Regions from separate parts of the Burkholderia gladioli genome, predicted to be linked through region 2. Evidence: predicted binding sites of a transcription regulator. Region 2 holds the regulator's gene; each other region holds the start of a gene.
The links. The regulator HrcA, encoded in region 2, represses chaperone genes, less so after heat shock. The targets are predictions, from matches to a motif close to TTAGCACTCNNNNNNNNNGAGTGCTAA.
Positions count from the first base shown of each region.

Region 1: the regulator HrcA is predicted to act here: its motif matches at 2,136-2,162, upstream of groES (co-chaperone GroES).
Region 3: the regulator HrcA is predicted to act here: its motif matches at 5,119-5,145, upstream of rpoH (RNA polymerase sigma factor RpoH).

Region 1 is NZ_CP009322.1:1,467,424-1,474,864, reverse strand. It holds gene BM43_RS07005 (DUF1852 domain-containing protein) at 1-326, opposite strand, end outside; gene msuE (FMN reductase) at 379-957, opposite strand; gene BM43_RS06995 (LysR family transcriptional regulator) at 1,107-2,015, shown strand; gene groES (co-chaperone GroES) at 2,197-2,487, shown strand; gene groL (chaperonin GroEL) at 2,505-4,139, shown strand; gene BM43_RS06980 (alginate O-acetyltransferase AlgX-related protein) at 4,262-5,461, opposite strand; gene BM43_RS06975 (MBOAT family O-acyltransferase) at 5,466-6,887, opposite strand; gene BM43_RS06970 (thioredoxin family protein) at 7,271-7,441, opposite strand, start outside.
Region 2 is NZ_CP009323.1:2,227,718-2,235,158, forward strand. It holds gene BM43_RS26990 (DUF7164 domain-containing protein) at 1-520, shown strand, start outside; gene recN (DNA repair protein RecN) at 655-2,304, opposite strand; gene BM43_RS27000 (NAD kinase) at 2,324-3,226, opposite strand; gene hrcA (heat-inducible transcriptional repressor HrcA) at 3,338-4,363, shown strand; gene hemH (ferrochelatase) at 4,506-5,573, shown strand; gene BM43_RS27015 (RNA-binding S4 domain-containing protein) at 5,598-6,005, shown strand; gene BM43_RS41775 (hypothetical protein) at 5,977-6,138, opposite strand; gene grpE (nucleotide exchange factor GrpE) at 6,566-7,120, shown strand.
Region 3 is NZ_CP009323.1:1,101,556-1,108,996, forward strand. It holds gene maiA (maleylacetoacetate isomerase) at 1-323, opposite strand, end outside; gene ybiB (DNA-binding protein YbiB) at 537-1,517, shown strand; gene leuA (2-isopropylmalate synthase) at 2,018-3,670, shown strand; gene BM43_RS21810 (nuclear transport factor 2 family protein) at 3,835-4,221, opposite strand; gene BM43_RS21815 (acyloxyacyl hydrolase) at 4,261-4,830, opposite strand; gene rpoH (RNA polymerase sigma factor RpoH) at 5,207-6,142, shown strand; gene cydP (cytochrome oxidase putative small subunit CydP) at 6,531-6,800, shown strand; gene BM43_RS21830 (cytochrome ubiquinol oxidase subunit I) at 6,790-7,441, shown strand, end outside.

The DNA of each region.
Region 1 (7,441 bases), on a different replicon from region 2:
ATGCGCTTGCCGTTCTTCTTGTCGATGATCTTCGTCTTCAGGATCTCGATCAGCGGAAACGCATCGATGCCGTGCCCGGCATCGATCTTCATCTCGACGGAAATGATCTCGAGATCGACGGAATAGCGATCCCCTTTCGGGTTGTCCCAATGCGCCAGGTCATTGAATCGACTGTCGATCATCTTCAGGGTATTGCGCAGGTTCTCCTGGCGGCTCGTTCCGCGGGCCAGATTGGCGAAATTGGTGGTGATGCGCGTATTGTCCGATGGGTGATAGTTCTCATCGAAACAAATACGCTTGATTTCAAATGTGAAATTGTTTTCCATGATGATCCGGCGAATGGATTGTCGAAAGGAAGGCTGAATCTCTTGGGCGGGTTCAGGCCGCGACGACTTCCTCGGCGGCGGGTCTCGCGTGGCGGATCAATTCGACCAGGGGCAAGGCCCGTTGCACCGCCAATCCGGCTCGCTCGATCAGGGCGTCGTCTTGCAGGCGGTAGTCGGCGAAATCCTTGTCGGTCGCGTAGACGCCCAGCGGCAAGGTGCGCGCCTGGAAGAAGCTGAACAGCGGCCGCAACTGGTGGTCGATCATCAGGGCGTGGCGCTCGCTGCCGCCGGTGGCCGCCAGCAGGACGGGCTTGTCGATCAGGGCGTCCTGGTGAATGAAGTCGAAGAAGTGCTTGAACAGTCCTGAGTAGGCGCCGCGATAGACGGGGGTCGCCACGACCAGGACGTCGGCTTGCTCGACCGCCGCGAGTTCCCGCTCCACCGCGTCGGGCAACTGGGAGCGCCAGACCGCTCCGGCGAGTTGCGGCGCGAGCTGTCCCAGCTCGACCAGGCGCGGCTCGCACGACACTTCATCGGCGATCAGGTCCAGCAGGTGGGTGGCCAGCGCTGCTGTCTTGGACGGGCGTTGCAGTCCGCCGGAAACCGCTACTACACGGAGTGGACGTGTCATGTTGGTTTTCAGATGGATGAAGGTGCGCGGCGCCGTGAAGCCAGGCCGCTTCGAAAAATACATACGAACAATGGAAGCCGATGCTAACGATGGGGACCAATGAAGTAAAATGGTTTTATTTCACGAATCCATGAAAGTGGTTCATACATATGCTTGAGCGCATCCATCTGAGCATCGTCCAGCAGGTCGAGAAGCAAGGGTCCTTGACGGCCGCCGCGGGCGTGCTGAACCTGACCCAATCGGCCTTGAGCCACAGCATGAAGAAGCTGGAGCAGCAACTGGGCACGGACATCTGGCTGCGCGAAGGGCGCAGCCTGCGCCTGACGCAGGCCGGCCAGTACCTGCTGGCGGTGGCGAACCGGGTGCTGCCGCAACTGGACCTGGCCGAGGAGCGGCTGGGCCAGTTCGCGCTGGGCGAGCGCGGCGCGCTGCGCATCGGCATGGAATGCCATCCTTGCTACCAGTGGCTGCTCAAGGTGGTGTCGCCGTATCTGGCGGCATGGCCCGACGTGGATGTGGACGTGAAGCAGAAATTCCAGTTCGGCGGGATCGGCGCGCTGTTCGGTTACGAGATCGACCTGCTGGTCACGCCCGATCCGCTGTTCAAGCCGGGGCTGAAGTTCGAGCCGGTGTTCGACTACGAGCAGGTGCTCGTGGTGGCCAAGGGCCATGCGCTGGCCTCCGCGACCTACGTGAAGCCGCAGCAGTTGACCCCGGAAGTGCTGATCAGCTACCCCGTGGACATCGAGCGCCTGGACATCTACAACCAGTTCCTGCTGCCGGCCGGCGTGACGCCCCGGCGCCACAAGGCCATCGAGACCACCGACATCATGCTGCAGATGGTGGCCAGCGGCCGCGGCGTGGCCGCCTTGCCGCGCTGGCTGGTCGAGGAGTACGCGGCCAGGATGGAGGTGGTGCCCGTGCGGCTGGGCGCGCGCGGCATCGCCAAGCAGATCTTCCTGGGCGCGCGCGAGACGGACACCGCCATCGACTACGTGCGGGCCTTCATCGAACTGGCTCGCGAGCCCCGGGCGGTCTCGACGCTGGCGAGGGATTGAGGCCGGCGCGCCCGCCTCGCCGGATATCGCGCGCCGCCATATCCTTTCCATCCCCGGCTCATAACCTTCTGCGTATCCGTTATTGGATCGGCGCCGGGCCGGTTTTTATACTGGCTTCTGTCAGCACTCGCCCGATGCGAGTGCCAGATACCACGCCAACCATCACCAGAGGAACGCACCGATGAGCCTTCGTCCGCTGCACGATCGCGTGATCGTCAAACGACTCGACCAGGAAACCAAGACGGCCTCCGGCATCGTGCTGCCCGACAGCGCGGCCGAGAAGCCCGACCAGGGCGAAGTGATCGCCGTCGGCCCGGGCCGGCGCGACAACGACGGCAAGCGGATCGAGCCCGACCTGAAGGTCGGCGACCGCGTGCTGTTCGGCAAGTACGCCGGCCAGACCGTCAAGGTCGACAGCAACGAGCTGCTGGTACTGCGCGAGGAAGATGTCGTCGCGGTCGTCAACGTCTGAACCTGAGAGAGTCCAACATGGCTGCAAAAGATATCGTTTTCGGCGACGTCAACCGCGCGAAGCTGATCGAAGGCGTCAACATCCTGGCCGACGCGGTGAAGGTCACGCTGGGCCCGAAGGGCCGCAACGTGGTGCTGGAGCGCAGCTTCGGCGCGCCGATCGTGACCAAGGACGGCGTGTCGGTCGCCAAGGAGATCGAGCTGGCCGACAAGCTGCAGAACATCGGCGCGCAACTGGTCAAGGAAGTGGCCTCGAAGACCAGCGACACGGCCGGCGACGGCACCACCACGGCCACCGTGCTGGCCCAGGCGATCGTGCGCGAAGGGCAGAAATACGTGGCGGCGGGCCTCAATCCGCTGGACCTGAAGCGCGGCATCGACAAGGCCGTGGTGGCCGCGATCGAGGAGCTGAAGAAGATCAGCAAGCCGACCACCACCAGCAAGGAGATCGCCCAGGTCGCGACGATCTCGGCCAACGGCGAGGAGTCGATCGGCCAGCGCATCGCCGAGGCGATCGACCGCGTCGGCAAGGAAGGCGTGATCACCGTCGAGGACGGCAAGTCGCTGGCCGACGAGCTCGACGTGGTGGAGGGCCTGCAATTCGACCGCGGTTATCTCTCGCCGTACTTCGTCAACAACCCCGATCGCCAGGTCGCGGTGCTCGACAGCCCCTACGTGCTGCTGCACGACAAGAAGGTGTCGAACATCCGTGACCTGCTGCCGGTGCTCGAGCAGGTGGCCAAGGCCGGCCGGCCGCTGCTGATCATCGCCGAGGACGTCGAGGGCGAGGCGCTGGCCACCCTGGTGGTCAACAACATCCGCGGCATCCTCAAGACGGTCGCGGTCAAGGCGCCCGGCTTCGGCGATCGCCGCAAAGCGCTGCTGGAGGACATCGCGATCCTGACGGGCGGCCAGGTGATCGCCGAGGAAACCGGCCTCACGCTGGAGAAGGCGACGCTGGCCGAGCTGGGCCAGGCCAAGCGCATCGAGGTGGGCAAGGAAAACACCACGGTGATCGACGGCGCCGGCGACAAGGCCTCGATCGAGGCGCGCGTCAAGCAGATCCGCGTGCAGATCGAGGATGCGAGCTCCGACTACGACCGCGAGAAGCTGCAGGAGCGGGTCGCCAAGCTGGCGGGCGGCGTGGCGGTGATCAAGGTGGGCGGCGCGACCGAGATCGAGGTCAAGGAGAAGAAGGATCGCGTCGACGATGCGCTGCACGCCACGCGCGCGGCCGTCGAGGAAGGCATCGTGCCGGGCGGCGGCGTGGCCCTGATCCGCGTGAAGCAGGCGATTCGCGAAGTGCGCGGCGCGAACCCGGACCAGGATGCCGGCGTGAAGATCGTGCTGCGCGCGCTCGAGGAGCCGCTGCGGCAGATCGTGAGCAATGCCGGCGAGGAAGCCAGCGTGGTGGTGGCCAAGGTGGCCGAGGGCAGCGGCAATTTCGGCTACAACGCGGCGAGCGGCGAATATGGCGACCTGGTGGAATCGGGCGTGCTCGATCCGACCAAGGTCACGCGCACCGCGCTGCAGAACGCGGCATCGGTGGCGGGCCTGCTGCTGACCACCGACGCCACCGTGCACGAGCAGCCGAAGCCGGCAGCGGCCGGGGCACCGGCGGGCGCGCCGGGCGGCCCGGACCTGGGCTTCTGATGGAAGTCGGCGCGCAAGGGCGCCGACTGGGCCGCCAGTCGGCCCGGTGAACGGCTTGCAAGGCACAAGGCCCGGCGATTGCCGGGCCTTGTGTTTTTCAAGCATCTGGCGCGGCCGGCTTGTCAGGGCCGGCAGGCCTGGTCGAGATTGACGGGCGCGTCGAGCAGATGGGGCAGGCTGCGTTCGACGATTTCCAGCACCACGGCCCTGGGCTGCGCCCGGCGGACCAGCGCGCCGTCGACGCGGGTTCCGCGTTGCGTATACAGCCGATGGACGTCCTCGCCGAGGAAGGGAATCAGTTCGCCCGCGAACGAATCGCGATACAGCAGCAGGCTGCCCGTGGCGCCCGGGTTCTCCATGACGTTGTGGGCATCGACCGGGTCCGTCGGCCAGCCGGGCACCGTCACGCCATGCGCCCGGCGCGGCACGCGCGGCGTGAGCGACACGATGTAGTCGAGGAAGTAGCCCGGCAGGTCGAGCAGGTTCACCGCGATGTCGCCGCCCTCGAAGCGGGTCCGACTGATCGCGTAGGCCTGGCGCTCGGCGCGCGGTGCAGCGGCCAGCACGCCGTCGCGCACCAGGCGCGAGGCGATGGCCTGGTAGCCGATGAAGGCGCCCAGGGTGTTCCAGTGGCTGTCGGTGCGCTTGTACAGGTCGTATTGCTCGGACGAGCGGGCGGCTTCGAGCGGCGCGCGCAGGTCGATGAAGGCCAGCTTCGGCGCCGCCCGGCCAAGCTCGGTGGCGAACTGGTCGGCCTGGGTGACCGTGCCGGCCGGCGGCGGCGATTGCAGCTTGTCGGCATAGACGCTCTGCTTGTCGGGCGCCAGCACCACGTAGAAGCCGATGCCGCAGGCGGCGAGATGCGCGCGCACGGCATCCAGGTTGCCGCTGATCGTTCGCAGGTCGGAGGCGGAGAAGGGCGCCTTGCCGTACAGCGAGGCGAAGTGCGGCTGGCCCGGCGTGTAGTACTCGTCGTAGAACAGCCAGCCGTCGCGGCCGATCACGACGTTCGGGTTGCTGGGCGTGCCGGTGCGCGCCATCTGCAGGCGCGATCCGTAATGCAGCAGCGCGTCGCGCATGCCGTAGCGGTCGCTGAACCAGCGCTCGAAGTTCTGGAACCAGAACAGCGAATAGGACGGGAAGGGTTCCAGCCGGCGGTTTTCCTGCGCGGCCGGCACGAAGCCGGGGCGCCCGAACCACAGGATCGGCAGCGCCAGGATGGCGAAGAAGACGATGGCCACGGCCGCGCGGTTCAAGCCGCGGGCCAGCGAGCTGCCGGGGCGGTTGGAGGCGGCCTGGGGATCGGAGTGCTGCGTGCTCATGCCGTCAGAAGCGGAAATAGATGAAGGGGTTGTATTGGCCGAGCGCGATCGACATGGCGCTCAGGATCAGCGCGGGCGCGACCAGCGCGGCGCGCAGCCAGCCGTCGAGCGACAGCGCGGCGAGGCGCGCCCACATCGGCTGGAGACGGCGCTGCAGGAGCGGATACGCGCCGAGCGCGAGCAGCACCGCCACCACCAGCAGCACCAGCGTCTGCGTCGACCACAGCGATGCCAGCGTCACGCTCTGCTGCGCGGCGGGCCAGTGGCCGAGCAGCGCCAGCAGGTAATGCCTCGCCTGGGGCAGGGATTCGGTGCGGAAGAATACCCAGGCGAGCATCACCACCAGCATCGCGTAGAGCTGGGCGAGCGGCCTGGGCACCGGCAGCCCGGCGTTGCGCCCGAAGCGCTCCAGCATCAGGAAGAAGCCGTGCAGCGCGCCCCACACCACGAAATTCCAGCTCGCGCCGTGCCAGATCCCCGTCAGCAGGAACACGATCCACAGGTTCAGCAGCGTGCGGCCCTCGCCGCGGCGGTTGCCGCCGAGCGGGATGTAGACGTAGTCGCGGAACCAGGTCGACAGCGAGATATGCCAGCGCCGCCAGAAATCCTGGATCGAGCGCGCGCTGTAGGGATAGTTGAAGTTCTCCGGGAAGCGGAAGCCGAACAGGCGGCCCAGGCCGATCGCCATGTCGCTGTAGCCGGAGAAGTCGAAGTAGATCTGCAGCGTGTAGCACAGCAGGCAGAACCAGGCCGCGGCCGCGCCGAGCTGGTCGGCCGGCGCGTTGAAGCCGGTATCGGCGATCAGGCCGAGCTGGTTGGCGATCAGCACCTTCTTGGCCAGCCCCATGGTGAAGCGCAGGATGCCGGCGGTGATGTCGTCGAGCGTGCTGTCGCGGCGCGCCAGCTGCGTGTGGATGTCCTTGTAGCGGATGATCGGGCCGGCCACCAGTTGCGGGAACAACATGATGTAGAGGCTGTAGTCGACGATATTGCGATTCGGCGTGGCATTGCGCCGGTAGATGTCGACCAGGTAGGAGATCGCGTGGAAGGTGTAGAACGAGATGCCGATCGGCAGCGCGACGGCCTTGATCGAGATGGCCGACAGGCCCGCCGGCACCAGCAGCGCGTTGAGGTTGTCGACCGCGAAATTGGCGTACTTGAAGATGCCGAGCAGCAGCAGGTTGAGGCCCACCAGGCAGCCCAGCACGCGCCGGCGCGCCCGGGTCCGGTCCAGCAGCCGGGCGCCCCAGAAGTTCATGGCGACCGAGCCCAGCATCAGGATCACGAAACGCGGCTCGCCCCAGGCGTAGAACACGATGCTGGCCAGCGCCAGCAGGGCATTGCGAAATCGGGCGGGGGCCAGGTAGTAGGTGACGAACGTCACCGGCAGGAACAGGCCCAGGAACACGATGCTGCTGAATACCACGAGATACCCTCGTCGACGTTGTGATTATGCGTGGCCATGGCGGCATGCCGGCCGTGAAGCGGCGGCGCGCCGGGCAGATGAATGCGTACGGGAGGACTGGGCCGAAAGGCGCGTCGGCGTGGCGCGACGTACCGCGGCGTGGCGGCCGTCGGCCGCGCGAGGCGCTGCCAGGCGGCGTGGCCCGCGCGCGGGTTGGTCAGTCCCGCGCGCGGGCCGGCCCGGGGCGCGTCGCCTCGGCCGTTCCCGCGGGCGACATTGTAGGCGGCAACGGGATTTGTCGATACCCGCGTGCGGCGGGCATCTTTGCGCGATCGCGGCGACCGGGGAGAGAATCGGGCTGCGCGGCCCCGGCGGCGCAGCCGGCAAGCCGCGCCGGCCGGGGCTCAGCCCGGCTGGGCGAGCAGCCGGGCGATCTCGGCGTCGGTCTGCTCGTAGTCGCCCTCGCCGAAGTGCCGGTAGACGATCCTGCCCGTCTTGTCGATCAGGTAGACGGCCGGCCAATACTGGTTGTCGTAGGCGCGCCAGGTGGCGTAGTCGTTGTCCTGCGCGACCGG
Region 2 (7,441 bases):
CTTCGGGTTCGGCGCCTATGCCTACGAGGATTCGGTGCGCCGCAAGCTGGTCGAGTGCAGCGCGCGCTGGGGCTTTCCGCATGCGGGCCTGCACAACGTGGGCGCCTCGGTGTATGGCCCGTCGGAGATGGTGCGGCACTTCCTGGTGGCGCAGATGGATTACTGCAGGCGGCTGCTGGCCGAGGAATTCGCCGAGCACGAGGGGCAGTGGCCGGGCTGGTGCAAGAACGTGCTGACCATGTACGCTGGCGAGCTGGCCTTGCGGCAGACCTACCCGCAGCGCTGCTCGATCGGCCTGCTCGACCATTTCCCGCATGCGACGCGGCGCCTGGGCGGGGACGTGCTGCACATCCATGCGTGGCATATCGAGGAATATTTCTCGAAGCACGCGTTCCGCGCCGGCGAGTACGACGGCATCGACCCGGCCACCATCGATCGCGGCAGCCTGGGTGGCTATTGCCACTGGCTCGCGCGCGCCGGGCTCGACGAGGTCGAGCCGATCGCGGCGCGGCCGGCCTGAGCGGGGAAAGCGCCGAGCCGCCGCCGGAGGGTGCCGGCCAGGATCACGGGAGTTGCCGCGGTGCCAGGGAGGGGGCGGTCGTCACGACACGCCTGACAGCGGCAAACATCCGCGCGACGCGGGGCAGGCAGGCCTCAGGCGGCCAGCATTTCCTTGGCGTGCTTGCGCGTGGTGGCGGTGATCTCGAGCCCGCCAAGCATGCGCGCGACTTCCTCGACGCGGCTCGCGCGGTCGAGCGGGGTGACCGAGGACACGGTGCCGCCGCCCGGGTCCTGCGCCTTCGCGACCTGGAAGTGATGGTCGCCGCGCGCGGCCACCTGCGGCAGGTGGGTGACGCACAGCACCTGGCGGTCTCGGCCGAGCTGGTGCAGCAGGCGGCCGACCACCTCGGCCACGCCGCCGCCGATGCCGGTATCCACTTCGTCGAAGATCAGGGTGGGCGTGAGGCTGGCCGCGCTGGCGATCACCGCCAGCGCCAGGCTGATGCGCGCCAGCTCGCCGCCCGAGGCGACCTTCGCCAGCGGGCGCAGCGGCACGCCGGGGTGGCCGGCGACGCGGAACTCGATCTGCTCGAGCCCGTGCGCGCCGCCCTCGGCCAGCGGCAGCAGGCCGACCTCGAAGCTGCCGCCCGCCATCGACAATTCCTGCATGGCGGCCGTCACCGCGCCGCCCAGCGCGTCGGCGGCCTGGGCGCGCGCCTCCGACAGCGTGCGCGCATCGGCCAGGTAGGCCTGCCGGGCGCGCTCGGCGGTTTCCTGCAGCGCCGACAGGTCGGCCGCCGCGTCGAGCGCCGCGAGCTGCTCGCGGCGCGCCGCGTGTTCGTCGTGCAGCGTCTCCGGCGGCAGGCGGAACTTGCGCGCGGCCGTATGCAGCGCGTCCAGCCGCGCCTCCACCTGGGCCAGCCGCTCGGGATCGAGTTCGAGCCGCTGCGCGTAATGCGACAGCGAATAGGAGGCTTCGCGCAGCTGGATCTCGGCCGGATCGAGCGAGGCCAGCACGTCGTTGAGCGTCGAATCGATCGCGGCCAACTGGCGGACCTTCGAGATGATCGCGCCCAGCTGGCTCAGCATCGCCTCGTCCGATTCGGAGATCGCCAGCAGGGTGCCCTGCACGCCGTCGATCAGGCTCGCCGAATGCGTCAGGCGCTGGTGCTCGGCGTTCACCTCGTCCCATTCGCCGGGCTGCGGCGCCAGCTTGTCGAGCTCGGCCAGTTGCCAGGCCAGCTTCTCGCGTTCGAGCTGCAGCTCGCGCTCGTGCGTCTGGGCCACCTCGATATGGTGCAGCGCGTCGCGCCAGGCGCGCCAGCCGCGCGCCACTACGGCCGCGTCGGCGCTCAGGCCGGCATGCGTGTCGAACAGCTCGCGCTGCGCGTCGGGCCGCATCAGCAACTGGTGGGCATGCTGGCCATGCACGTCGACCAGCATCTCGCCGAGCTCGCGCAGTTGCGAGAGCGTCGCGCTGGTGCCGTTGATGAAGGCGCGCGAGCGGCCGTTGGCGTCGATCACGCGGCGCAGCATGACGCTGTCCTCGGCCTCGAAGGCATGCGCGTCGAGCCATTGCGCGACGCGGTCGTGCGGCGTGAATTCGGCGGACAGGTCGGCGCGCTGGCAGCCGGTGCGCACCACGCTGGCGTCGCCGCGCTCGCCGAGCGCCAGCGCCAGGGCGTCGATCAGGATCGATTTGCCGGCGCCGGTCTCGCCGGAGAACACGGTGAAGCCGCTGTCGAATTCGATGTCGAGCGCGGCGACGATGACGAAGTCGCGTATCGAGAGATGGCGAAGCATGATGGAGGGCGCCGCCGCGTCAGGATTCGGGATCGTCGTCATGCGACGGATGCTCGTTCCAGTGCAGCTTCTTGCGCAGCGTGGTGTAGTAGCTGTAGCCGACCGGGTGCAGGAACGGCACGGTGTGGCGCGAGCGGCGCACCTCGATGGTGTCGTTCAGTTGCAGCGCGGTAAACGACTGCATGTCGAAATTCACGTTGACGTCGCGCCCGCCGATGATCTGGATCCCGACCTTGACGTCGTCGGGCAGCACGATCGGCCGGTTCGACAGCGCGTGCGGGGCGATCGGCACCAGCACGATGCCCTGCAGCTGCGGATGCAGGATCGGGCCGGCCGAGGACAGCGCATAGGCCGTCGAGCCGGTCGGGGTGGCGACGATCAGGCCGTCCGAGCGCTGGTTGTACATGAAGCGGCCGTCCACCAGGACGCGCAGCTCGGCCATCCCGGAGAAGCCGCTGCGGTTCACCACCACGTCGTTGAAGGCCAGCGCGTGATAGATCGGCTCGCCGTTGCGCACGATGCGCGCCTCCAGCAGGGTGCGCTCCTCGCGCTCGAAGCTGCCGGCCAGCATCAGCGGCACCAGCTCGAGCATCTCCGAGGCGGAAATGTCGGTGATGAAGCCGAGCCGGCCGTGGTTGATGCCGATCAGCGGGGTCTTGTAGGGGGCGAGCTGGCGGCCGATGCCGAGCATCGTGCCGTCGCCGCCGAGCACGATCGCGACGTCGGCGCGCGCGCCGATTTCGGTGGGGGTCAGCGCCGGATGGCCGGTGATGCCGTATTCTGTCGCCGTGGCGGCCTCGAACACGACCTCGAGCCCGCGTTGCGCGATGGCGGCGGCGAGCGCGGCGAGCGGTTCGGCGATGCCGGGCGTATTGCTGCGCCCGACGAGCGCGACGGTCTGGAACTGGTTGCCGGTAGTCATGGCGGCATTACACCATAGCTGGATGACGAAAAGGAACCGTCCGGGAGGCCAGGCATGGCCTGGTGCCGGAACGCTCGCGGGCGCCGCCCGCTTAGGCTAGAATTTTCGACCATGTTAGATCCCCGCGCCCGAACCCTCCTCAAGACCCTGATCGAACGGTATATCGCCGACGGTCAGCCGGTCGGCTCGCGCACGCTGTCGCGGTATTCCGGCCTCGAACTGAGCCCGGCCACCATTCGCAACGTGATGTCGGACCTCGAGGAGCTCGGCCTGGTGTCGAGCCCGCATACCTCGGCGGGGCGGATTCCCACCCCGCGCGGCTACCGCCTGTTCGTCGACACCATGCTGACGGTGGAGTCGCCGATCGACGACGCGGCCGTCACGCGCCTGGTGCAGACCACCCTGCAGGCCGGCGAGCCGCAGCAGAAGGTGGTGGCCGCGGCCGCCAGCGTGCTGTCCAACCTGTCCCAGTTCGCCGGCGTGGTGCTCACGCCGCGCCGCAGCCATGTGTTCAAGCAGGTCGAGTTCATGCGGCTGTCCGACAAGCGGATCCTGCTGATCATCGTCACCCCCGAGGGCGACGTGCAGAACCGCATGATGGCGACCCAGCGCGACTACTCCCCGTCCCAGCTGACCGAGGCCTCGAACTACATCAACGCGAACTTCGCGGGGCTGTCCTTCGACGAGGTGCGGCGCCGGCTGCGCGAGGAGATCGACACCCTGCGCGACGACATGACGGCGCTGATGCACGCGGCCGTCACGGCCAGCACCGAGACGTCCGACGACGAGGACACGGTGCTGATCTCCGGCGAGCGCAAGCTGCTGGAGGTGGCCGACCTGTCCTCCGACATGGCGCGGCTGCGCAAGCTGTTCGACGTGTTCGACCAGAAGACCAGCCTGCTGCAGCTGCTCGACGTGTCCAGCCATGCCCAGGGCGTGCAGATCTTCATCGGCGGGGAGTCGACCCTGGTGCCGATCGACGAAATGAGCGTGGTGACCGCGCCCTACGAGGTGAACGGCCAGATCGTCGGCACGCTCGGCGTGATCGGGCCGACCCGGATGGCCTACAACCGGGTGATCCCGATCGTCGACATCACCGCGCGCCTGCTGTCGCTGACCTTGAGCGGCAACCAGTAGGTCGGTGGCCGCCGGCCGGGCCGATCGAGCCCGGCTATTGTCCTCATCGGCGCGGCGGGCATTCTGCCGGCTGCGGTGCCGCGGCGAGTGCCCTCGTTATAATGGGGGCCGTTCGATCCGGTGCCCATGCACATCCCCGTTCATGCGTTTTGATCTCGAACCCCCTTCGCAGCAGGCCGCGGCGCATCGCACGGCGGTCCTGCTGATCAATCTCGGCACGCCCGACGAGCCGACCGCGGGCGCGGTGCGCCGCTATCTCGCGCAATTCCTGTCCGACCCGCGCGTGGTCGAAATTCCGGCCCTGGCCTGGCAGCCGATCCTGCGCGGCCTGATCCTGCCGTTCCGCTCGCGCGCCTCCGCCAAGAAGTACGCCACGGTCTGGATGCCGGAAGGCTCGCCGCTGCGCGTGTTCACCGAGCGCCAGGTCGAGGGGCTGCGGCCGCTGTTCGCCGCCAACGGCTACCAGGTGCTGGTCGACTACGCGATGCGCTACGGCACGCCCGACATCGGCACCGTGCTCGGGCAGTTGAAGCGTCTGGGCGTCGAGCGCGTGCTGCTGATGCCGCTCTATCCGCAATACTCGGCCTCGACCACGGCCACCGCCTTCGACGCGGCCTTCGCCGCGCTGGCCCGCATGCGCAACCAGCCCGAGATCCGCACGGTGCGGCACTACGCCGACCACCCGGCCTATATCCACGCGCTGGCCGAGCAGGTGCGGCACTACTGGGCCGAGCACGGCAGCCCCGATTTCGCGGCCGGCGACAAGCTGGTGCTGAGCTTCCACGGCGTGCCCAAGCGCACGCTCGACCTGGGCGATCCCTACCACGACCAGTGCCAGCAAACCGCCGCGCTGTTGATGGCCGAGCTGGGGCTGGGGCCGCTCGAATGCCGGGTGACCTTCCAGTCGCGCTTCGGCAAGGCCGAGTGGCTGCAGCCCTATACCGCGCCCACCCTGCGCGAGCTGGGCGCGGCCGGGGTGAAGCGAGCCGACGTGTTCTGCCCCGGCTTCACCTCGGATTGCCTGGAAACCATCGAGGAGATCGGCATGGAGGTGCGCGACGAGTTCCTGCACGGCGGCGGCGGGAGCTTCCACCGGATTCCCTGCCTGAACGCCTCGCCTGCCTGGATTTCGGCGCTGGGCCAGATCGTCGCGGAAAACCTGCAGGGCTGGCCGGTGCGCGTGGCCGTGCCCGCGGAGACGGCCGCATGAGCGTCACGAAACGGGATTAAGCTGATGAATTACCGGATTTCGACCGAACCCGGCGCCAAGCTGCGCATCGACAAGTGGCTGTGGGCCGCGCGCTTCTTCAAGACGCGCTCGCTGGCGGCCGATGCCGTCGAGAAGGGGCGGGTGCGGATCGGCGGGGCGACGGTCAAGCCCTCGAAGGACGTGCGGGTGGGCGACCGCGTGGAAATCACCATCGAGACCGTGGTCTGGGAGCTCGACGTGCTCGGCATCTGCGACACGCGCGGGCCAGCCAGCATCGCCCAGACGCTGTATGCGGAAACCGCGCAAGGGCGGGCGAAACGGCTTGCCGAACTCGAGCGGCGGCGGCATTATCGCGAGCCGGCCGCCGAGCTGCATGGCCGGCCGACCAAGCGCGATCGCCGCATCATCGACAAACTTTCGGGTGAACGCTGAAGATCTGCTCGAAGGTGGCGCGCGCGCTGCCGTATTCGGTGGTGCGGTCGGTGACGGCGCCCGACAGGCAGATGGTGGTGGTGCCGGCCACGAGTACCAGCGCGACCACCGATATGGCAAAGGTCAGTTTCACGGTACTCCCCTGGGGAACGAGGCCGGCGTGAGCCGAGGGCGATGGGCGGCGGCCGGGGCGGGTTTCGCGCCGATCGTCAGGCAGTGGAAAGTCTGACGATAGCTCAGGGTTAACCTGCGTTCGGGCAGCCTGATGGCAGTGTAGTGCAGCGCCCGAAGCCGATCCAGTGGGACCGCGGTAACGGTTGTTACCGGCAGTTTCGGCGCCACGGCGCGACAGCCCGCCACGATTGGCCGAGCGGGCGGCGCCCAAGCCCAATGCCGGGCCGATCCGCGGCTCGACGCCGCAGCCCTGGCCGAAAGACCCTCTTGAAGTTGTTGTCTTCGGCCCCAACTACGTCGCCGTTGTCCGGCGATGCGTGCCCCGTGCCCGTCACGCGGCGCGTATCGTCGATCCGGCTTTCATCATTCAATTCGATTTCAGCGACATGGAAAACACGCAAGAGAATCCGGCTGGTCAACCGGCCGACGAGACCGGCCGCGACGCAATGGCTGCCCAGGCACCGGCCGGCGACGCGCCGCAGGCAGCGGCCGCCGACGCCGCGCTCGCCGAAGCGCAAGCCAAGGTCGCCGAGCTGCAGGAGAGCTTCCTGCGGGCGAAGGCCGAGACCGAGAACGTGCGCCGGCGCGCGCAGGACGACGTCGCCAAGGCGCACAAGTTCGCCATCGAGGGCTTCGCCGAGCACCTTCTGCCCGTGATCGACAGCCTGGAAGCCGCCGTCGGCGACAAGTCCGACGACATCGCCAAGATCCGCGAAGGCGTCGAGCTGACGCTGCGCCAGCTGCAGAGCGCGCTCGAGAAGGGCCGCGTCAACGTGATCGACCCGGTCGGCGCGAAATTCGATCCGCATCAGCACCAGGCGATCTCGATGGTGCCGGCCGAGCAGGAGCCGAATACCGTCGTCAGCGTGCTGCAGAAGGGTTACACGATCGCCGACCGCGTGCTGCGACCGGCGCTCGTGACGGTCGCGCAGCCGAAGTAAGGCGCCGGCCGGGCGCCGCGCCCGCCGCCTCCTGTCCACGGCCCTCCGGCATCCCGGCGGGCCGCGTCCATGATGGCCGCCGCGAGCCGCGCCAGGAAAGCATCAGACAAGTATCGACTCAGGGGTGTCAATAACGGGGTTCGATCCGGGGATTCGCTCCCGCGGGCATCGGACTACCGCTCCCTGGCCGGCCGCCGCCGGCGATTGAAAAAATTGAATGGCCGCATCGCTTTCGGGGTCTTGAAAACGGCGCGGTCGCACCTATTTCGTGTGCAGAGTCGAATTCGGCGCGGCAAACCGGGCAAAAACGGCCCGAAAACC
Region 3 (7,441 bases), 1.1 Mb from region 2:
AGCGGATGGATCTCGCAGGCGATCTGCAGCGCGATCGCCCGCACATGCGCGCGATCGGCCGGCGAACGCGGCAGCAGCGGCGGCTCGGGCACGGTCTCGTCGAGATACTCGAGGATCGCCAGCGACTGCTGCAAGGTGACGGCGCCATCGACGAGGGTCGGCACCAGCGCGTCGGGATTCAGCGCGCGGTAGTCGTCGCGCAACTGCTCGCCGCCGCCACGCAGCATGTGCACGGCCTGGTAGTCGAAGGGCAGCCCCTTCAGGTGCAGCGCGATGCGCACGCGAAACGAGGCGGAGCTGCGGAAATAGCCGTAGAGCTTCATCGGTTGCGGTCCCTCATGGAATCGACGCGGGAATGGATGCGTCATTGTGCCGGTTTCCGTCACGGCGCCTAGGCCTGGAGCCCGCCTTCGACCATGGCGCAACCGGGCCGCGTGCTTGCCAGAATCCGGCAAATGCGGTACTCAGTGGGCTTCCCGCAGATCCGGGCGACGGCGCGTCAAGGCGAGGCCCGAGCCCCAAGCCCCCACGCCTCGATGACCGACGTCCGCCCCCACTCCGCCCCGCTCGAACCGTTTGCCTGCGCCCGCTTCATCAAGGAGATCGGCCGCGGCCCGCATGGCGCCCGCGCGCTGTCGCCCGAGGACACCTTCGCGCTCTACCAGGCCATGCTCGACGGCCGCGTCTCGGACGTCGAGCTGGGCGCGGTGCTGATCGCCTACCGGCTCAAGGGCGAGACGGCCGAGGAGCTGGCCGCGATGCTGGCGGCGGCACAAGCCTCTTTCGCGCCGCTCGCGAGCGAGCGCGGCGCCTATCGGCCGGTGTCGATCCCGAGCTACAACGGCGCGCGCAAGCAGCCCAACCTGGTGCCGCTGCTGGCCCTGCTGCTGGCTCGCGAGGGCGTGCCGGTGCTGGTGCATGGCGTCAGCGTCGATCCGGGTCGCGTGACCAGCGCCGAGATCTTCGCCGAACTGGCGATGCCGGCTGCGGCCTCGCATGCCGATGCCGAGCGCGACCTGGCCGCGCGCCGGGTCGCCTTCATGCCGCTCGAGGCGCTGGCGCCGAAGCTCGCGCGGCTGCTCGCGCTGCGCCGCGTGCTCGGCGTGCGCAACTCCACGCATACGCTGGTCAAGCTGCTGCAGCCGTTCGCGCCGCTCGGGCTGCGGCTCGTCAACTACACGCATCCACCCTACCGCGACAGTCTCGCTCAGTTGTTCCGCGAACATCCCGAGGCGGCCGCGGGCGGCGCGCTGCTCGCGCGCGGCACCGAGGGCGAAGCCGTGGCCGACACGCGCCGGCAGGTGCAGGTCGACTGGCTGCACGACGGGCTCTGCGAGACGCTGGTCGCGCCGGAGCGGTCCTCGCCCGACGCGCCGCCGGTGGAGCTGCCCGAGTCGAGGGACGCGGCCACCACGGCCGCCTGGACCCGCGCGGCGCTGGCCGGCGAGGTGGCCGTGCCCGAGGCGCTGGCGCGGCAGGTCGAGACGATCCTGCGCGTGGCGCGCATCGAGGGCTGAACCGGGCTACCGTCGAAACTCGGGCTCCGGCAGCCGGTGCCTCCCCAGGCATCGCCTGCCGGACCACCTATTCGGGTCTCGATCGTATCGTCCTATCTCTTCACGTCCGATCCGCGGCAAGACCTGTCCGAATCGCGACAGGCTGCCGCCACTCGACCGATTGACAACGCGAAACGACATCGCATAAAGTTGTCGCCATGCGTTCCTTTCCGAACCCCCTCCGAATTACCTCCGGCCGCCTAGCGCGGTCGCTATCGCTACGACTAGCGTAAAGCTGTCGTAGCGCCGTGCACCCCGCACGGTCCCCCCTGAGCAGTTCTCGCAGTTCCTTCTCGTCGTTTTTTAAAACCCGTAGTCGTCAGCCGTCGTCCGTCCATCCGTCGGGCGACCGCGAAGATCCGCCGCATCGGTCACGCGAACTCGCGCGGCCGTGCGCAGGCAGCGCCACCTGATCCGTTGCCGCCCGTCTTCGCTCGCGACTGAATCGCCTCGAGGCCAAGATGAAGCGCAACCCCGCCGACAAGTACCGCCCCTTCGAACCCGTCCGACTCACCGGCCGCAAGTGGCCGACCCGCAGCATCGAGCAGGCGCCGATCTGGATGAGCACCGATCTGCGCGACGGCAACCAGTCCTTGATCGAGCCGATGAGCATCGAGCAGAAGCTCGAGTTCTTCGAGATGCTGGTCGCGATCGGTTTCAAGGAAATCGAAGTCGGTTTTCCCTCGGCCTCGCAGACCGACTTCGACTTCGTGCGCAAGCTGATCGACGAGAAGCGGATTCCCGACGACGTGACCATCGAGGTGCTGGTGCAGTCGCGCGAGGACCTGATCGCCCGCACCTTCGAAGCGCTCGACGGCGCCTCGCGCGCGATCGTCCATCTCTACAACGCGATCAGCCCGTCGTTCCGCAAGATCGTGTTCGGGCTCTCGAAAGAGCAGGTCAAGGCGCTCGCGGTGGACGGCACGCGCATGATCAAGGAGCAGGCGCAGGCGCGCCCCGGCACGCACTGGACCTACCAGTACTCGCCCGAGACCTTCAGCATGACCGAGCTGGCCTTTGCCCGCGAGGTGTGCGACGCGGTCGCCCAGACCTGGCGCCCGACCCGCGATCACAAGATGATCGTGAACCTGCCGGCCACCGTCGAGGCCGCCACGCCGAACGTGTTCGCCGACCAGATCGAATGGATGGACCGCAACCTCGGCTACCGCGACAGCATCGTCCTGTCGGTGCATCCGCACAACGACCGCGGCACCGCCGTGGCCGCCGCCGAGCTCGCCCTGCTGGCCGGCGCCGATCGCATCGAAGGCTGCCTGTTCGGCAACGGCGAGCGCACCGGCAACGTCGATCTCGTCACGCTCGCGCTCAACCTCTACACGCAGGGCATCGACCCGGGCCTCGACTTCTCCGACATCGACGCGGTGCGCCGCGTGGTCGAGCGCTGCAACCAGTTGCCGGTGCATCCGCGCCATCCCTATGCGGGCGACCTGGTGTTCACGGCCTTCTCGGGCTCGCACCAGGATGCGATCCGCAAGGGTCTCGCCCAGCAGCGTCCCGACGCGATCTGGGAAGTGCCCTACCTGCCGATCGACCCGGCCGACCTCGGCCGCAGCTACGACGCCGTGATCCGCGTCAACAGCCAGTCGGGCAAGGGCGGGGCGACCTATCTGCTCGAGCGCGGCATGGGCTTCACGCCGCCGCGCCGCGTGCAGATCGAGTTCAGCCACGCGGTGCAGACGGTGGCCGATCGCTCGGGCGAGGAGGTGACGGGCGACGCGATCTGCTCGCTGTTCCGTCGCGAGTATTTCGAGACCACCGGGCCGGCCGCGCGCAACGGCGGCACCATGAGCTGGCAGCGCCACGAGATTGCCGCGGGTGCCGCGATTCCCGGTGACGCCGGCGAGGAAGCGGTGGTCGCGCATGCCGCCGCGGCATTCGCGAACGCGGCAGGCACCACGATCGAGATCGTCTCGGTCGAGTCGGCGCGCACCGTCGACGGCCGCGTGGCCGTATTCGTCGGCGCCAGGATGGGCGACGCGCCGATGCGTTACGGCGTCGGCGCGCACGAGGAAGCCGTGGTGGCCGCCATCGATGCGCTCGCCAGCTCGATCAACCGCTCGGACTGGCATTGCTCGGACCGCCGCGCGGCGGCCTGAACCCGATCAAGCCTCATCAACCATGGCCCGGCCGGCACGCCTTGCGCGACCGGCGCGACGTCGAGCGATCCTCGGCGCCGCGCAATGAAAAAGCGGCCCAGCAGGCCGCTTCGAATGCCGACGAATGCCAACCGCATTCACCAGCGTCCCGCCACCGCGGGGCTTCAGGCTTCGGTCGCGCAGCGCGTGGCATGCCAGGCCAGCAAGCGCCACTGCCCGCTTTCCTGGGCCTGTAGCGCGGTATAGGCGATCGGGAAGACGATGCCGCCGTTGTTCGCCTCGAGCTCGACGATCACGCGGCCGGTGACGACAAACGCCTCGCCACCGACCGGCATCACGTCCTGCGACTGCACTTCGATCTGACGATAACGGCGCCGGCCGGCGGTGATCGCGTCGATGAACTGCTGTTTCGACTCGCGCTTGCCATTGGTATGCACGTAGTAGACGTGTTCCGAGAGCAAGGCGTCGAGCGCCTCGCCATCGCCATCGACCATCGCGCGGAACCGGTCGCGCTCCAGTGCACGGATCGCCTCGATCACTTTCGCCATCATCGCCGCACTCCCAGACTCCGCGCGCCGGGCGCGTGCCGTTCAGAAGTTGTACTGCACGTAGATTTGGCTGAAATTTATACCAGGATTCGGATCTTTGATACTGGCGTTCGACTCGTGCTGGAAGCGAAAGCCGGCCTGGTACTGCTGGTGGCCGCCGAACTGCGCGCCGACGCCGACCATGTCGGCGAACTGGAACGCCGTCGACATCGTGTAGTTGGTCGCGATGGTCGGGTGGGTCAGCAGGCGCAGGCCCACGCCGGCCTCGAAGAACGGCCGGATCGCGCCGCTGCGCTTGATGAAGCGGAACACCGGCGTGACCCCGAATTCGCCGATGTTGGCATTGACGGCGTGATCGCCGCCGTAATGCCAGTACGAGGCGTGGCCTTCCATCACGAAGGTGAAATGCCAGTCGCCCATCTGCCACCAGGACCAGCCCGGATCCCAGACCACGCCGAGATCGACCTTCTTCATGTCGTGGTCGGCGATGCCGCCCGCGAGCTGTACCCCCCAGCGGTCGGCGAACGCGGCGTTCGAGCCGCCCGCCAGGGTGGCGGCCAGCACCGTGCCGGCCAGCCACCGTCCCGCCCTGAGACTTTTCTTGTTCTGCATCCTTCACTCCAGATTCCGGGGTTGAATGGAGCGCCGGCGCGGGTCTCGCGTCCGGCTCAAATCGAACAGCATCTTATGGTAAAGGACATTTCTGATCGGCATCGTCTCGCGAAATGGTTTGCTTCGCAATCGACAAGAATCGAAATCCTGTGCCGGAAAGTGATTGGAAAAACGTCAAATTGAATTGATCACGATCCGCTGCGCCCAGGTAGAAACGAGTAGTATCTATCGACATGAGAACTTCGATAGAGCTGCGGGAACTCGAATGGCCCTGCCCCCTCTAAGTCTTTAGCACTCACTTGGCGAGAGTGCTAAGATAGCTCGTGGAATCGCCTTGTAACGGGGCTTGTCCCTGATTCCAAAGGAGTTTACGTAAGTGAGCAATGCTCTGACCCTTCCGAATACGCTTGGCCCGGTGCCTGCGAAGGCCTCGTCGGCAGGCTCGCTGGCGCTCGCGTCCCAATCGATGCTGCCCGGCCAGCTGGGCAATATCGACGCCTATATCCAGTCGGTGAACCGGATCCCGATGCTGACGCTCGAGGAAGAGCGCCAGTACGCGACCGAATTCCGCGACCAGAACAATCTCGAATCGGCCCGCCGCCTGGTGCTGTCGCACCTTCGCCTGGTGGTGTCGATCGCGCGCAACTACCTCGGCTACGGGCTGCCGCACGGCGACCTGATCCAGGAAGGCAATATCGGCCTGATGAAGGCCGTCAAGCGCTTCGATCCGAACCAGAACGTGCGCCTGGTCTCGTATGCGATCCACTGGATCAAGGCCGAGATCCACGAATACATCCTGCGCAACTGGCGCATGGTGAAGGTCGCGACCACCAAGGCGCAGCGCAAGCTGTTCTTCAACCTGCGCAGCCACAAGAAAGGCATGCAGGCGATGACGCCGGAGGAAATCGACGGCCTCGCCCAGGAGTTGAACGTCAAGCGCGAGGATGTCGCCGAGATGGAAACGCGTCTGTCGGGCGGCGATATCGCGCTCGAGGGGCAGGTCGACGACGGCGAGGAATCCTTCGCGCCGATCGCCTACCTGGCCGACTCGCACAACGAGCCGACCGCCGTGATCGCCTCGCGCCAGCGCGACCGCCTGCAGACGGACGGCATCTCGGAAGCGCTGGAGTCGCTCGACGCGCGCAGCCGCCGTATCATCGAGGCGCGCTGGCTCAATGTCGACGACGACGGCTCGGGCGGCTCGACGCTGCACGACCTGGCCGCCGAATTCGGCGTGTCGGCCGAGCGGATCCGCCAGATCGAGGCCAGCGCGATGAAGAAGATGCGCGCCGCGCTCGCCGCCTACGCATGACGCGAGCGGCCGGCTGATCGCCGCCCTGCCACGCAGTTCCCCCAAGGCCCGCTGTCTCACGACAGCGGGCCTTTTCCTTTTGCGCCTCGCTTTCGATCAGCAATCCTGATCGCTTCGGCGCGAAACGCCATCTACCTGACAAGGGCCGGATTTCGACCTATAAATTGGGATATTCGGCAATCGACCCTACTGTTTCTCAAAGCCGGACACGATTCGATCAAGACTTGCGACACATCAAATGCGGCAGGCCATTTCGCGACCGTCCGCCGCAGATGAATTCGCAAATATCGCACCGCACAATTTTAGAATTTTGGTGTTCTCCCCACGGCGCCGGCCAGCGCCACGATCGTCTCAAAACCAACGACTTCAGGGCGCCGTCCACCAGATCATGCCGCTGATCCTCACCCGCAAATCCGCCTCGCAGGACGCCAGGCCCACGCTGCGTGCACGCGTCATCGCCTGGGCCCGGGGGCCCACCCTGGTGCGCGACCTGTCGGTCGTGCTGGCCGTCAAGCTGGTGCTGCTGATGGCCCTCAAGTACGCGTTCTTCAATCACCCGCAGGCCGAGCACATGCAGTTGCCGCCCGCCGTCGTCGCCGCCCGCCTGCTCGGGCCGACGGCCCCCGATTCCTCCAAGGGAGCCCACCATGATCAGTAGCGAAGTCGTCGACCTGTCGCGTCTGCAGTTCGGCATCACCGCGCTCTACCACTTCCTGTTCGTCCCGCTCACGCTCGGCCTGTCCTGGCTGCTCGTGATCATGGAAACCGTCTACGTGATGACGGGCAAGCAGGTCTACAAGGACATGACCCAGTTCTGGGGCAAGCTGTTCGGCATCAACTTCGCGATGGGCGTGACCACCGGCATCACGCTCGAATTCCAGTTCGGCACCAACTGGTCCTACTACTCGCACTACGTCGGCGACATCTTCGGCGTGCCCCTCGCGGTGGAAGGGCTGATGGCCTTCTTCCTCGAATCGACCTTCGTCGGCCTGTTCTTCTTCGGCTGGAACAAGCTCTCGCGCGTCAAGCACCTGATCGTCACCTTCCTGGTGGCACTCGGTTCGAATCTCTCGGCGCTCTGGATCCTGGTGGCCAACGGCTGGATGAACAACCCGGTGGGCGCCGAGTTCAACTACCAGACCATGCGCATGGAACTGTCGAGCCTGTTCGACGTGCTGTTCAACCCGGTCGCGCAGGTCAAGTTCGTGCATACCGTGTCGGCCGGCTACGTGACGGCCTCGATGTTCGTGCTGGGCATCTCCTCCTGGTACCTGCTGCGCCGCCGCGACACCGCCTTCG